Regions from separate parts of the Bacillus sp. EA-CB0995 genome, predicted to be linked through region 2. Evidence: a T-box and tRNA genes for the amino acid it is inferred to sense, from the RefSeq annotation. Region 2 holds a T-box; the other regions hold tRNA genes.

Evidence for each region. The T-box of region 2 lies ahead of tyrS (tyrosine--tRNA ligase). A T-box ahead of a tRNA ligase gene usually reads a tRNA of that ligase, here a tRNA-Tyr.
Region 1: it has a tRNA-Tyr gene. The T-box ahead of tyrS (tyrosine--tRNA ligase) is inferred to sense a tRNA for this amino acid. The anticodon was not compared.
Region 3: it has a tRNA-Tyr gene. The T-box ahead of tyrS (tyrosine--tRNA ligase) is inferred to sense a tRNA for this amino acid. The anticodon was not compared.

Annotation. Positions count from the first base shown of each region.
Region 1 is NZ_CP169269.1:4,225,597-4,228,851, reverse strand. Features, by position in the region: rRNA gene ACEWFJ_RS21755 (23S ribosomal RNA) at 1-262, shown strand, start outside; rRNA gene rrf (5S ribosomal RNA) at 369-484, shown strand; tRNA gene ACEWFJ_RS21745 (tRNA-Asn) at 494-568, shown strand; tRNA gene ACEWFJ_RS21740 (tRNA-Ser) at 572-663, shown strand; tRNA gene ACEWFJ_RS21735 (tRNA-Glu) at 673-747, shown strand; tRNA gene ACEWFJ_RS21730 (tRNA-Val) at 752-827, shown strand; tRNA gene ACEWFJ_RS21725 (tRNA-Met) at 848-924, shown strand; tRNA gene ACEWFJ_RS21720 (tRNA-Asp) at 927-1,002, shown strand; tRNA gene ACEWFJ_RS21715 (tRNA-Phe) at 1,011-1,086, shown strand; tRNA gene ACEWFJ_RS21710 (tRNA-Thr) at 1,100-1,175, shown strand; tRNA gene ACEWFJ_RS21705 (tRNA-Tyr) at 1,184-1,266, shown strand; tRNA gene ACEWFJ_RS21700 (tRNA-Trp) at 1,281-1,354, shown strand; tRNA gene ACEWFJ_RS21695 (tRNA-His) at 1,365-1,440, shown strand; tRNA gene ACEWFJ_RS21690 (tRNA-Gln) at 1,554-1,628, shown strand; tRNA gene ACEWFJ_RS21685 (tRNA-Gly) at 1,634-1,708, shown strand; tRNA gene ACEWFJ_RS21680 (tRNA-Cys) at 1,719-1,792, shown strand; tRNA gene ACEWFJ_RS21675 (tRNA-Leu) at 1,799-1,880, shown strand; gene ACEWFJ_RS21670 (hypothetical protein) at 2,003-2,194, shown strand; gene ACEWFJ_RS21665 (hypothetical protein) at 2,643-2,873, shown strand.
Region 2 is NZ_CP169269.1:3,927,921-3,931,175, reverse strand. Features, by position in the region: gene ACEWFJ_RS20175 (DUF4183 domain-containing protein) at 1-70, shown strand, start outside; gene ACEWFJ_RS20170 (DUF4183 domain-containing protein) at 134-388, opposite strand; T-box leader at 1,096-1,312, shown strand; gene tyrS (tyrosine--tRNA ligase) at 1,395-2,657, shown strand; gene ACEWFJ_RS20160 (protein rep) at 2,917-3,201, shown strand; gene ACEWFJ_RS20155 (protein rep) at 3,165-3,255, shown strand, end outside.
Region 3 is NZ_CP169269.1:99,351-102,605, forward strand. Features, by position in the region: gene ACEWFJ_RS00530 (glycerate kinase) at 1-696, opposite strand, end outside; tRNA gene ACEWFJ_RS00535 (tRNA-Ala) at 992-1,064, opposite strand; tRNA gene ACEWFJ_RS00540 (tRNA-Gly) at 1,069-1,143, opposite strand; tRNA gene ACEWFJ_RS00545 (tRNA-Lys) at 1,151-1,223, opposite strand; tRNA gene ACEWFJ_RS00550 (tRNA-Gln) at 1,229-1,303, opposite strand; tRNA gene ACEWFJ_RS00555 (tRNA-Tyr) at 1,373-1,455, opposite strand; tRNA gene ACEWFJ_RS00560 (tRNA-Val) at 1,472-1,547, opposite strand; tRNA gene ACEWFJ_RS00565 (tRNA-Glu) at 1,553-1,627, opposite strand; tRNA gene ACEWFJ_RS00570 (tRNA-Thr) at 1,651-1,723, opposite strand; tRNA gene ACEWFJ_RS00575 (tRNA-Asn) at 1,727-1,801, opposite strand; rRNA gene rrf (5S ribosomal RNA) at 1,811-1,926, opposite strand; rRNA gene ACEWFJ_RS00585 (23S ribosomal RNA) at 1,977-3,255, opposite strand, start outside.

The sequences.
Region 1 (3,255 bases), 300 kb from region 2:
GAGAGGAGCTGTCCTTAGTACGAGAGGACCGGGATGGACGCACCGCTGGTGTACCAGTTGTTCTGCCAAGGGCATAGCTGGGTAGCTATGTGCGGAAGGGATAAGTGCTGAAAGCATCTAAGCATGAAGCCCCCTCAAGATGAGATTTCCCATAGCGTTAAGCTAGTAAGATCCCTGAAAGATGATCAGGTTGATAGGTTCGAGGTGGAAGCATGGTGACATGTGGAGCTGACGAATACTAATAGATCGAGGACTTAACCATACAATATGTATACTACATTGATGTTATCTAGTTTTGAGAGAATATAAAAACTTGTTGACTTTATTTTTGAATAAAGTATAATGATGATTGTCTCAATTAAATACAGTCTGGTAATGATGGCAGAGAGGTCACACCCGTTCCCATACCGAACACGGAAGTTAAGCTCTCTAGCGCCGATGGTAGTTGGGACTTTGTCCCTGTGAGAGTAGGACGTTGCCAGGCTTACAGTATTCCGCAGTAGCTCAGTGGTAGAGCTATCGGCTGTTAACCGATCGGTCGTAGGTTCGAGTCCTACCTGCGGAGCCAATTGGAGAGCTGTCCGAGATGGCCGAAGGAGCACGATTGGAAATCGTGTATACGTCATAAGCGTATCAAGGGTTCGAATCCCTTGCTCTCCGCCATAATATTTTGGCCCGTTGGTCAAGTGGTTAAGACACCGCCCTTTCACGGCGGTAACACGGGTTCGAATCCCGTACGGGTCACCACTTTGGAGGATTAGCTCAGCTGGGAGAGCACCTGCCTTACAAGCAGGGGGTCGGCGGTTCGATCCCGTCATCCTCCACCATATAAATTTATAAATATCGTCGCGGGGTGGAGCAGTCTGGTAGCTCGTCGGGCTCATAACCCGAAGGTCGCAGGTTCAAATCCTGTCCCCGCAACCAATGGTCCCGTGGTGTAGTGGTTAACATGCCTGCCTGTCACGCAGGAGATCGCCGGTTCGACCCCGGTCGGGACCGCCATTTATGAAGGCTCGGTAGCTCAGTCGGTAGAGCAGAGGACTGAAAATCCTCGTGTCGGCGGTTCGATTCCGTCCCGAGCCACCATTTTAGATATAATGCCGGCTTAGCTCAATTGGTAGAGCAACTGACTTGTAATCAGTAGGTTGGGGGTTCAAGTCCTCTAGCCGGCACCATGTAAGTCGGAGGGGTAGCGAAGTGGCTAAACGCGGCGGACTGTAAATCCGCTCCTTCGGGTTCGGCAGTTCGAATCTGCCCCCTCCACCATTTACATTTTATATAGGGGCATAGTTTAACGGTAGAACAGAGGTCTCCAAAACCTCCGGCGTGGGTTCGATTCCTACTGCCCCTGCCAACACAGCATGGCGGCTGTGGCGAAGTGGTTAACGCATCGGATTGTGGCTCCGACACTCGTGGGTTCGATTCCCATCAGTCGCCCCATTTTTAATATTACTTTACAAATTAAATTAGTTATGATAATATACTAAATGTCGAGTTTGGATATTTAAAGTAATAAAAATGATAATAAGTCATATAATGTATTAATAATTCGATGGGCTATAGCCAAGCGGTAAGGCAACGGACTTTGACTCCGTCATGCGCTGGTTCGAATCCAGCTAGCCCAGCCATTTTTGCGGAAGTAGTTCAGTGGTAGAATACAACCTTGCCAAGGTTGGGGTCGCGGGTTCGAATCCCGTCTTCCGCTCCAAATTTAATATGGCGGCATAGCCAAGTGGTAAGGCAGAGGTCTGCAAAACCTTTACCACCGGTTCGAATCCGGTTGCCGCCTCCATATTATGCCGATGTGGCGGAATTGGCAGACGCGCACGACTCAAAATCGTGTTCCGTAAGGAGTGTCGGTTCGACCCCGACCATCGGTACTGTAAATAGCTTTAAATCAAGGCTTCTCATATGTGAGGGCTTTTTTATTTTGTCTTTTTTTACACGACAGAAATAAGTCAAAATCGTGTGCATCGAATCAGACGCATAGGAGGTTTTTATAATGAGACGTCGTGGAGAACTGACAGATACTGAGTTGAACTTAATCACACAAAGAATAAATGATGAAGAAGCATTTTCTTTCTTTATTAAAGATTGCCACTTAAGAAATCTAAGACCAGCAACTATACAGTATTACCAAAGCGAGCTTTCAGTCGCAAAGAATACATTAAATAAAGAGCTGGTGGATCTCTAACAAAAAGACATTAAGAATTCTTAAGTTAGCAATAGAAACCTCTCTATTACTGAAATTATCATATTTTGTTTTTATAACATGGAAATGGCATATATCCTTCTTTCAATATCAAACTTGATTTATTTGTGAAGTTTTCATAAACACTGCACAAAGCCCTGAAATAGCCTATTATCGAATTTTAACGCTACCCTCTATGAATTTTTTACTTTACCGTTGATGGTAACTAATAGTTGTTAAACTAAACTGCCCAGTTAGTTCAAGAAGAGATAATAAAATTCTCATTTTATAATATGGTCAAAGGCGAAACCCTTAACCATGCGTTCAAGGCTATGCCTTGTTCAACAATGTAATCAAATTAGAATTCAAGAAGTAAGATTACGAATAATTAATTAAGGAGAGCTAATGCTCTCTTTTTTTGTGGTAAAATGTTCATAGGTGGGGGTGCGGTATGAAGACTAGAACAAAACTAATTATACTTATGTCTATAGCTGTCTCAGTTTTATATGTTGGATCGTTAATCGGATTGAGAGAGCCATCTATAATTGACGAACAAAGCTATACAATAGACGAATGGAACCATGAGGTCGAAGTTAAAGCAGACCAATTAAGACATACAAAAAGCAGTTGGGAAAGAGCAGAACTTAAAGATGAACTAATTCATCTTGGATGGCAGTGGTAAGTAACAGGCGGTCAATGAGGCTGTCTTTTTTATTTGTATGTATTTCTTTTTATAAAAAAAATTATAGAACAAACAGTCGAAAGTAGAAAAAAATTCAAATTGAATATTTCATTAATATTTTGAGGAATCCCACCAATTAAAGTTCTAATTAATAACATTACTATACTACCTAATAGAGAATACATAACTAAAGCTAATTTAAAAGGTAGGGATTTAGGTACTATATAATATCTATATAATAATTCACCTATTATACATCCTATTAAAACCATAGGTGCCCCATAAATTATCATCATTATAGTAAGACCTAAAACATTTTTCCAATCTAATAAATTTGGAGACATAATCAGTCCCAACAGATTTGCTGAAATAATCAAGCTAA
Region 2 (3,255 bases):
TATTACAATTCCGAGTGGAGATATTTTAGATCGTGGTGTTCCGGTTATGATTGAATTTGGTATGAACTAGTAATAAAAAACGAATTCTTTTAAAAGAATCCGTTTTTTATCCCACAATGATGGAAGTTTCACTTTATTGATTGATCAAAATAAACTGAAGTGTGATCGGAATGCCAGATGGTAGTGCTTCATCAGCAAATATCGTTAATATACCCGCTTGTACGTTATAAGAACTTTGCGGTTGGATAATACCGTTGATAAATAAATTCATATATGATACTTGATTTGGTGCCAAAATTTGAGTCGTTCCGAATTGAGGCAAACCATCATCGTTTGTGTATACAAGACGCGTGCCATCTGAAACTGTGAAAAACATTAGATTTGTCACGGAAATCAGACCTGGGAAGGTAGGTCCAGTAGGCCTAGTCGTTCCAGTAGGCCTAGTCGTTTCAGTAGGCCTAGTCGTTTCAGTAGGCCTAGTCGTTTCAGTAGGCCTAGTCGTTCCAGTAGGCCTAGTCGTTCCAGTAGGCCTAGTCGTTTCAGTAGGCCTAGTCGTTCCAGTAGGCCTAGTCGTTTCAGTAGGTCTAGTCGTTTCAGTAGGTCTAGTCGTTCCAGTAGGCCTAGTCGTCTCAGTAGGCCCAGTCGTTCCAGTTGATCCTGCTGGTCCGGGTTCCGGAAGAGGAAGCGCGCAAGGGAAATAAAAAACTTCGTATTCGTAATTCCTAGAATGAAATGGTTTCAGAACAGTCCCCCCTTTTTTGCGAACATAATGGATTTATTACAAGTATATGAATAGATATAATATTTGATTGTACATTCGTCATGCTTTTATTTCGTTCATTAATTCCCTTTTTTCTTCCGCCAGAATGTTTCAATCAATACCTCTACGACCCCGATATTCATGCTATAAATTCAAACATTTGACCCGTGGTTTATCATACCTGGCGAGAAGACCCCCACCTCAAGCGCGAAGCGGTAGGTGGGGGTAGTTCAATACTTTAATAGAATAAAGCAAATGTGAACACTTTAAAAACATTTTTGTATAGAATTGACAATGAAATTTTACTTCTCTATAATTGGCTTTAATTTAACATATCAAATACGTTGAAAGAGCCCAGTAGCAGTTTGTCACTGTTATCGAGAAAGCTAGGGGTTGATGGAACCTAGCACAAACAAACTTGTGAATTACACTCTGGAGTATCTTAGGTAATGCTAAGCGGAGTAGCAATCGATACTATTGCTAAGAGTGGTACGAATAGTAAATACTATTTGTGCAATCTGGGTGGTAACACGGTTAAAAATCGTCCCTATGTCTAGTGTAGACATAGGGACTTTTTTATATGCTTATCAAACTAAGGTAAGCAAAACATACAAATTAAAGGAGCTGGAAAGACATGAACATCATTGACGAATTGGAATGGCGCGATGCCATTAATCAACAAACAGATGCAGAAGGATTGCGTAAACTAGTAGAAGAGAAAAAGATTTCCTTGTACTGTGGTGTAGATCCAACTGGTGACAGTATGCATATCGGACATTTAATTCCATTTATGATGATGAAGCGTTTCCAATTAGCTGGGCATCATCCAGTTATTTTAATTGGAGGAGCAACGGGAACAATTGGTGATCCAAGTGGACGTCAAACAGAAAGACAACTTCAAACATTAGAACAAGTGCAGCATAATGTTGAGGCGTTAACAGCGCAAATGCAAAAGTTATTCGACTTTGGCGGAAATAGCGAAGTGAAAATGGTAAATAACTACGATTGGACACATGAAGTAAGTATCCTTGAGTTTTTACGCGATTACGGTAAAAACTTTAGTATAAATAATATGCTAGCAAAAGATATTGTAGCAAGTCGTTTAGATACAGGGATTTCATTTACAGAATTCACATACCAAATTCTACAAGCGATGGATTTCCATCACTTATACAAAGAAGAAGACGTACAACTGCAAATTGGCGGCAGTGACCAATGGGGAAATATTACAAGCGGTTTAGACTTAATTCGTAAAAAAGAAGGACCAGATGCAAAAGTCTTTGGATTAACAATTCCATTACTATTAAAATCAGACGGTACGAAATTTGGTAAAACAGCAGGAGGAGCAATTTGGTTAGATCCAGAAAAAACAACACCATTTGAATTCTACCAGTTCTGGGTGAACACAGATGATCGCGATGTGATTAAATACTTAAAATTCTTCACATTCTTAACGAAAGATAGTATTGATGAATTAGTGGTTAAAGTTCAAACAGAACCTCATAAACGTGAAGCGCAAAAAGTGTTAGCAGAAGAAATGACGAAATTTGTTCATAGTGAAAATGCATTTCTACAAGCAGTAAAAATTACAGAAGCATTATTTAGCGGGGATATTAAAGCGTTAACTGCGGATGAAATTGAACAAGGCTTTAAAGATATGCCAACTTTCAATGCTGCAAAGGAAACAAAAAATATTGTCGAGTGGTTAGTAGATTTAGGAATTGAACCTTCTAGACGCCAAGCAAGAGAAGATATTAATAATGGAGCTATTTTGATGAACGGAGACAAAGTAACAGATGTAAATACAGATGTTACGGTAGAAAATTCATTCGATGGAAGATTTATTATTATCCGTAAAGGTAAAAAGAATTACAGCTTGGTGAAATTAGGAGAATAAAGCTCTGTAAATATATAAATACAACCCCCTTTTCTTTTTAGGTGGGCGAGGGCACCTGGCCATGCATATAAGCGGTCAGGGCCTTTTTCTGCCAGCAAAGGGAAAGCGAGTGCAGGTTATTTTTTATCCCGCTATTCGCAGGCTTTTCATCAGTGGAGGACCACTAATGAAAGGTTCACTTTATTATAGCAGCGACTTATCTGTTTAGAAATTAAAGTAGATTTATATATAGGTAAAGTGAAGGTGAGGGGGATTAATTATGCTGACATCATGGGAACGAACTTTGGAATTAGCATATGTTAATCATCATGTGATAACAGAAGTTAATAAAAAGCAGCAAGTAAATTGGTTATTGTTAGATTTGGGCTTAGATGATATAAACGAAGAACAAATTAATGGGATGCTAGATAAGATGTTAATTGGATTCAATCGGTTGTTTAAGTATAAATCTGTACAACAAGCCAATCTAGGTTATTTTAGGATGTTGGATATTTTAAAAAAGGTGATATGTATCATCCGAGAATTCACGTTTTACTTCCGGTGATAAAAAGCTATTTTCAGGGGAGATACTATATCAAATATGATAACTGGATCTCTT
Region 3 (3,255 bases), 640 kb from region 2:
TAATTGGGCATAATGCTTCAAATTACAGTCTAACCTCTCTACCATCTCGTCTGTGGCACCTTTTTGTTTTCCAAATACAAACGATGCCCCTGTTCCTCCTGTTAACGGATTCGCAACGTCACAAGCTGCTTCAATTTTAACCTTCTTTAAACGAGAATCTAACTGTGACATATCAAAAGAAGTAATAGAATCTAAATTCCCACCATTCGGCTCTATAACGCGATTATCGCTATCAAAAAAACGCACACCTAAAGCGGATAACATTCCTGTTCCTCCATCATTTGTAGCACTTCCCCCAAGCCCTAAAACAATATGATGAACTCCTTGTTCTAGCGCGTGTAAAATGAGTTCTCCTGTTCCTTTTGTTGTCGTTAGGAGTGGATTCCTTTTATCAAGTGGAACATGGTGTAAACCAGAGGCAGCTGCCATTTCAATAAAAGCGGTCCGTTTATCTGAAGAGAGACCGTAAAATCCTTCTACTAAATTTCCTAATGGACCTGTAACAGGGATATTCACGATTCTTCCCTTTGTTGCATCAACAAGAGCTTGTACTGTTCCTTCCCCACCATCTGCAATAGGAATTTTTATATACTCTGCTTCTGGATATATAGAGCGAAATCCTTTCTCTACTGCTTCACATACTTCTAATGCAGTTAAACTTTCTTTATAAGAATCAGACGCAATGATAATCTTCACATGAAACAACTCCCTTTTACTGTATGAAAAACCATTAAACATATTACAAAATATATCTCGTTCTAATTTATCAAAAAATCAACAAGAAAACTCCATCTTCAAAATAAATAAGATAGCGGAATAAAGTAAAACTTCCATCAGTAAATCTCCATTCCCCACTGACGGAAAGCTCTATCATATCTTGTTTAACTTCTTAGAATCTTGAAATGAGAGTCTTACCGTACGCGAGTCGCGGGGGATAAACAAAAAAAGCTTGAAATCCAATATTGGACTTCAAGCTTTTCTTTTATTTGTATGGAGCCTAGCGGGATCGAACCGCTGACCTCCTGCGTGCAAGGCAGGCGCTCTCCCAGCTGAGCTAAGGCCCCAAGTTGGAGCGGAAGACGGGATTCGAACCCGCGACCCCAACCTTGGCAAGGTTGTATTCTACCACTGAACTACTTCCGCAAAATGATGAGCCATGAAGGACTCGAACCTTCGACCCTCTGATTAAAAGTCAGATGCTCTACCAACTGAGCTAATGGCTCGTAAATGGCTGGGCTAGCTGGATTCGAACCAGCGCATGACGGAGTCAAAGTCCGTTGCCTTACCGCTTGGCTATAGCCCATTAATATTTACTAGTATGCTTGTCTCACCAAAAAAATAAACCTTTGTAAGGTTATTTTTTAAAAATAAATGGTGGAGGGGGCAGATTCGAACTGCCGAACCCGAAGGAGCGGATTTACAGTCCGCCGCGTTTAGCCACTTCGCTACCCCTCCGACATTGAAAATTATATGGTGGAGGATGACGGGATCGAACCGCCGACCCCCTGCTTGTAAGGCAGGTGCTCTCCCAGCTGAGCTAATCCTCCAAAAGTGGTGACCCGTACGGGATTCGAACCCGTGTTACCGCCGTGAAAGGGCGGTGTCTTAACCACTTGACCAACGGGCCAAAAAGTTTTAATACTTCGCACAAGCTTCCAACCGGGCTTGAACCGGTGACCTCTTCCTTACCATGGAAGTGCTCTACCAGCTGAGCTATGGAAGCATATGGCTCCGCAGGTAGGACTCGAACCTACGACCGATCGGTTAACAGCCGATAGCTCTACCACTGAGCTACTGCGGAATAATGCAAGCCTGGCAACGTCCTACTCTCACAGGGACAAAGTCCCAACTACCATCGGCGCTAGAGAGCTTAACTTCCGTGTTCGGTATGGGAACGGGTGTGACCTCTCTGCCATCATTACCAGACTTATGAAGGTATATTCCTTCAAAACTAGATAACATTTGCTTCATATTATATGGTTAAGTCCTCGATCTATTAGTATTCGTCAGCTCCACATGTCACCATGCTTCCACCTCGAACCTATCAACCTGATCATCTTTCAGGGATCTTACTAGCTTAACGCTATGGGAAATCTCATCTTGAGGGGGCTTCATGCTTAGATGCTTTCAGCACTTATCCCTTCCGCACATAGCTACCCAGCTATGCCCTTGGCAGAACAACTGGTACACCAGCGGTGCGTCCATCCCGGTCCTCTCGTACTAAGGACAGCTCCTCTCAAATTTCCTACGCCCACGACGGATAGGGACCGAACTGTCTCACGACGTTCTGAACCCAGCTCGCGTACCGCTTTAATGGGCGAACAGCCCAACCCTTGGGACCGACTACAGCCCCAGGATGCGATGAGCCGACATCGAGGTGCCAAACCTCCCCGTCGATGTGGACTCTTGGGGGAGATAAGCCTGTTATCCCCGGGGTAGCTTTTATCCGTTGAGCGATGGCCCTTCCATGCGGAACCACCGGATCACTAAGCCCGACTTTCGTCCCTGCTCGACTTGTAGGTCTCGCAGTCAAGCTCCCTTATGCCTTTGCACTCTACGAATGATTTCCAACCATTCTGAGGGAACCTTTGGGCGCCTCCGTTACTTTTTAGGAGGCGACCGCCCCAGTCAAACTGCCCACCTGACACTGTCTCCCGGGTCGATAAGACCCGTAGGTTAGAATTTCAATACAGCCAGGGCGGTATCCCACCAGCGCCTCCACCGAAGCTAGCGCTCCGGCTTCAAAGGCTCCCGCCTATCCTGTACAAGCTGTACCAAAATTCAATATCAGGCTACAGTAAAGCTCCACGGGGTCTTTCCGTCCTGTCGCGGGTAACCTGCATCTTCACAGGTACTATAATTTCACCGAGTCTCTGGTTGAGACAGTGCCCAAATCGTTACACCTTTCGTGCGGGTCGGAACTTACCCGACAAGGAATTTCGCTACCTTAGGACCGTTATAGTTACGGCCGCCGTTTACTGGGGCTTCAGTTCAGAGCTTCGCTTGCGCTAACCCCTCTCCTTAACCTTCCAGCACCGGGCAGGTGTCAGCCCCTATACTTCGCCTTACGGCTTCGCAGAGACCTGTGTTTTTGCTAAACAGTCGCTTGGGCCTATTCACTGCGGCTTTCCGTTAAGAAAGCACCCCTTCTCCCGAAGTTACGGGGTCATTTTGCCGAGTTCCTTAACCAGAGTTCTCTCGCACACCTTAGGATTCTCTCCTCGCCTACCTGTGTCGGTTTGCGGTACAGGCACC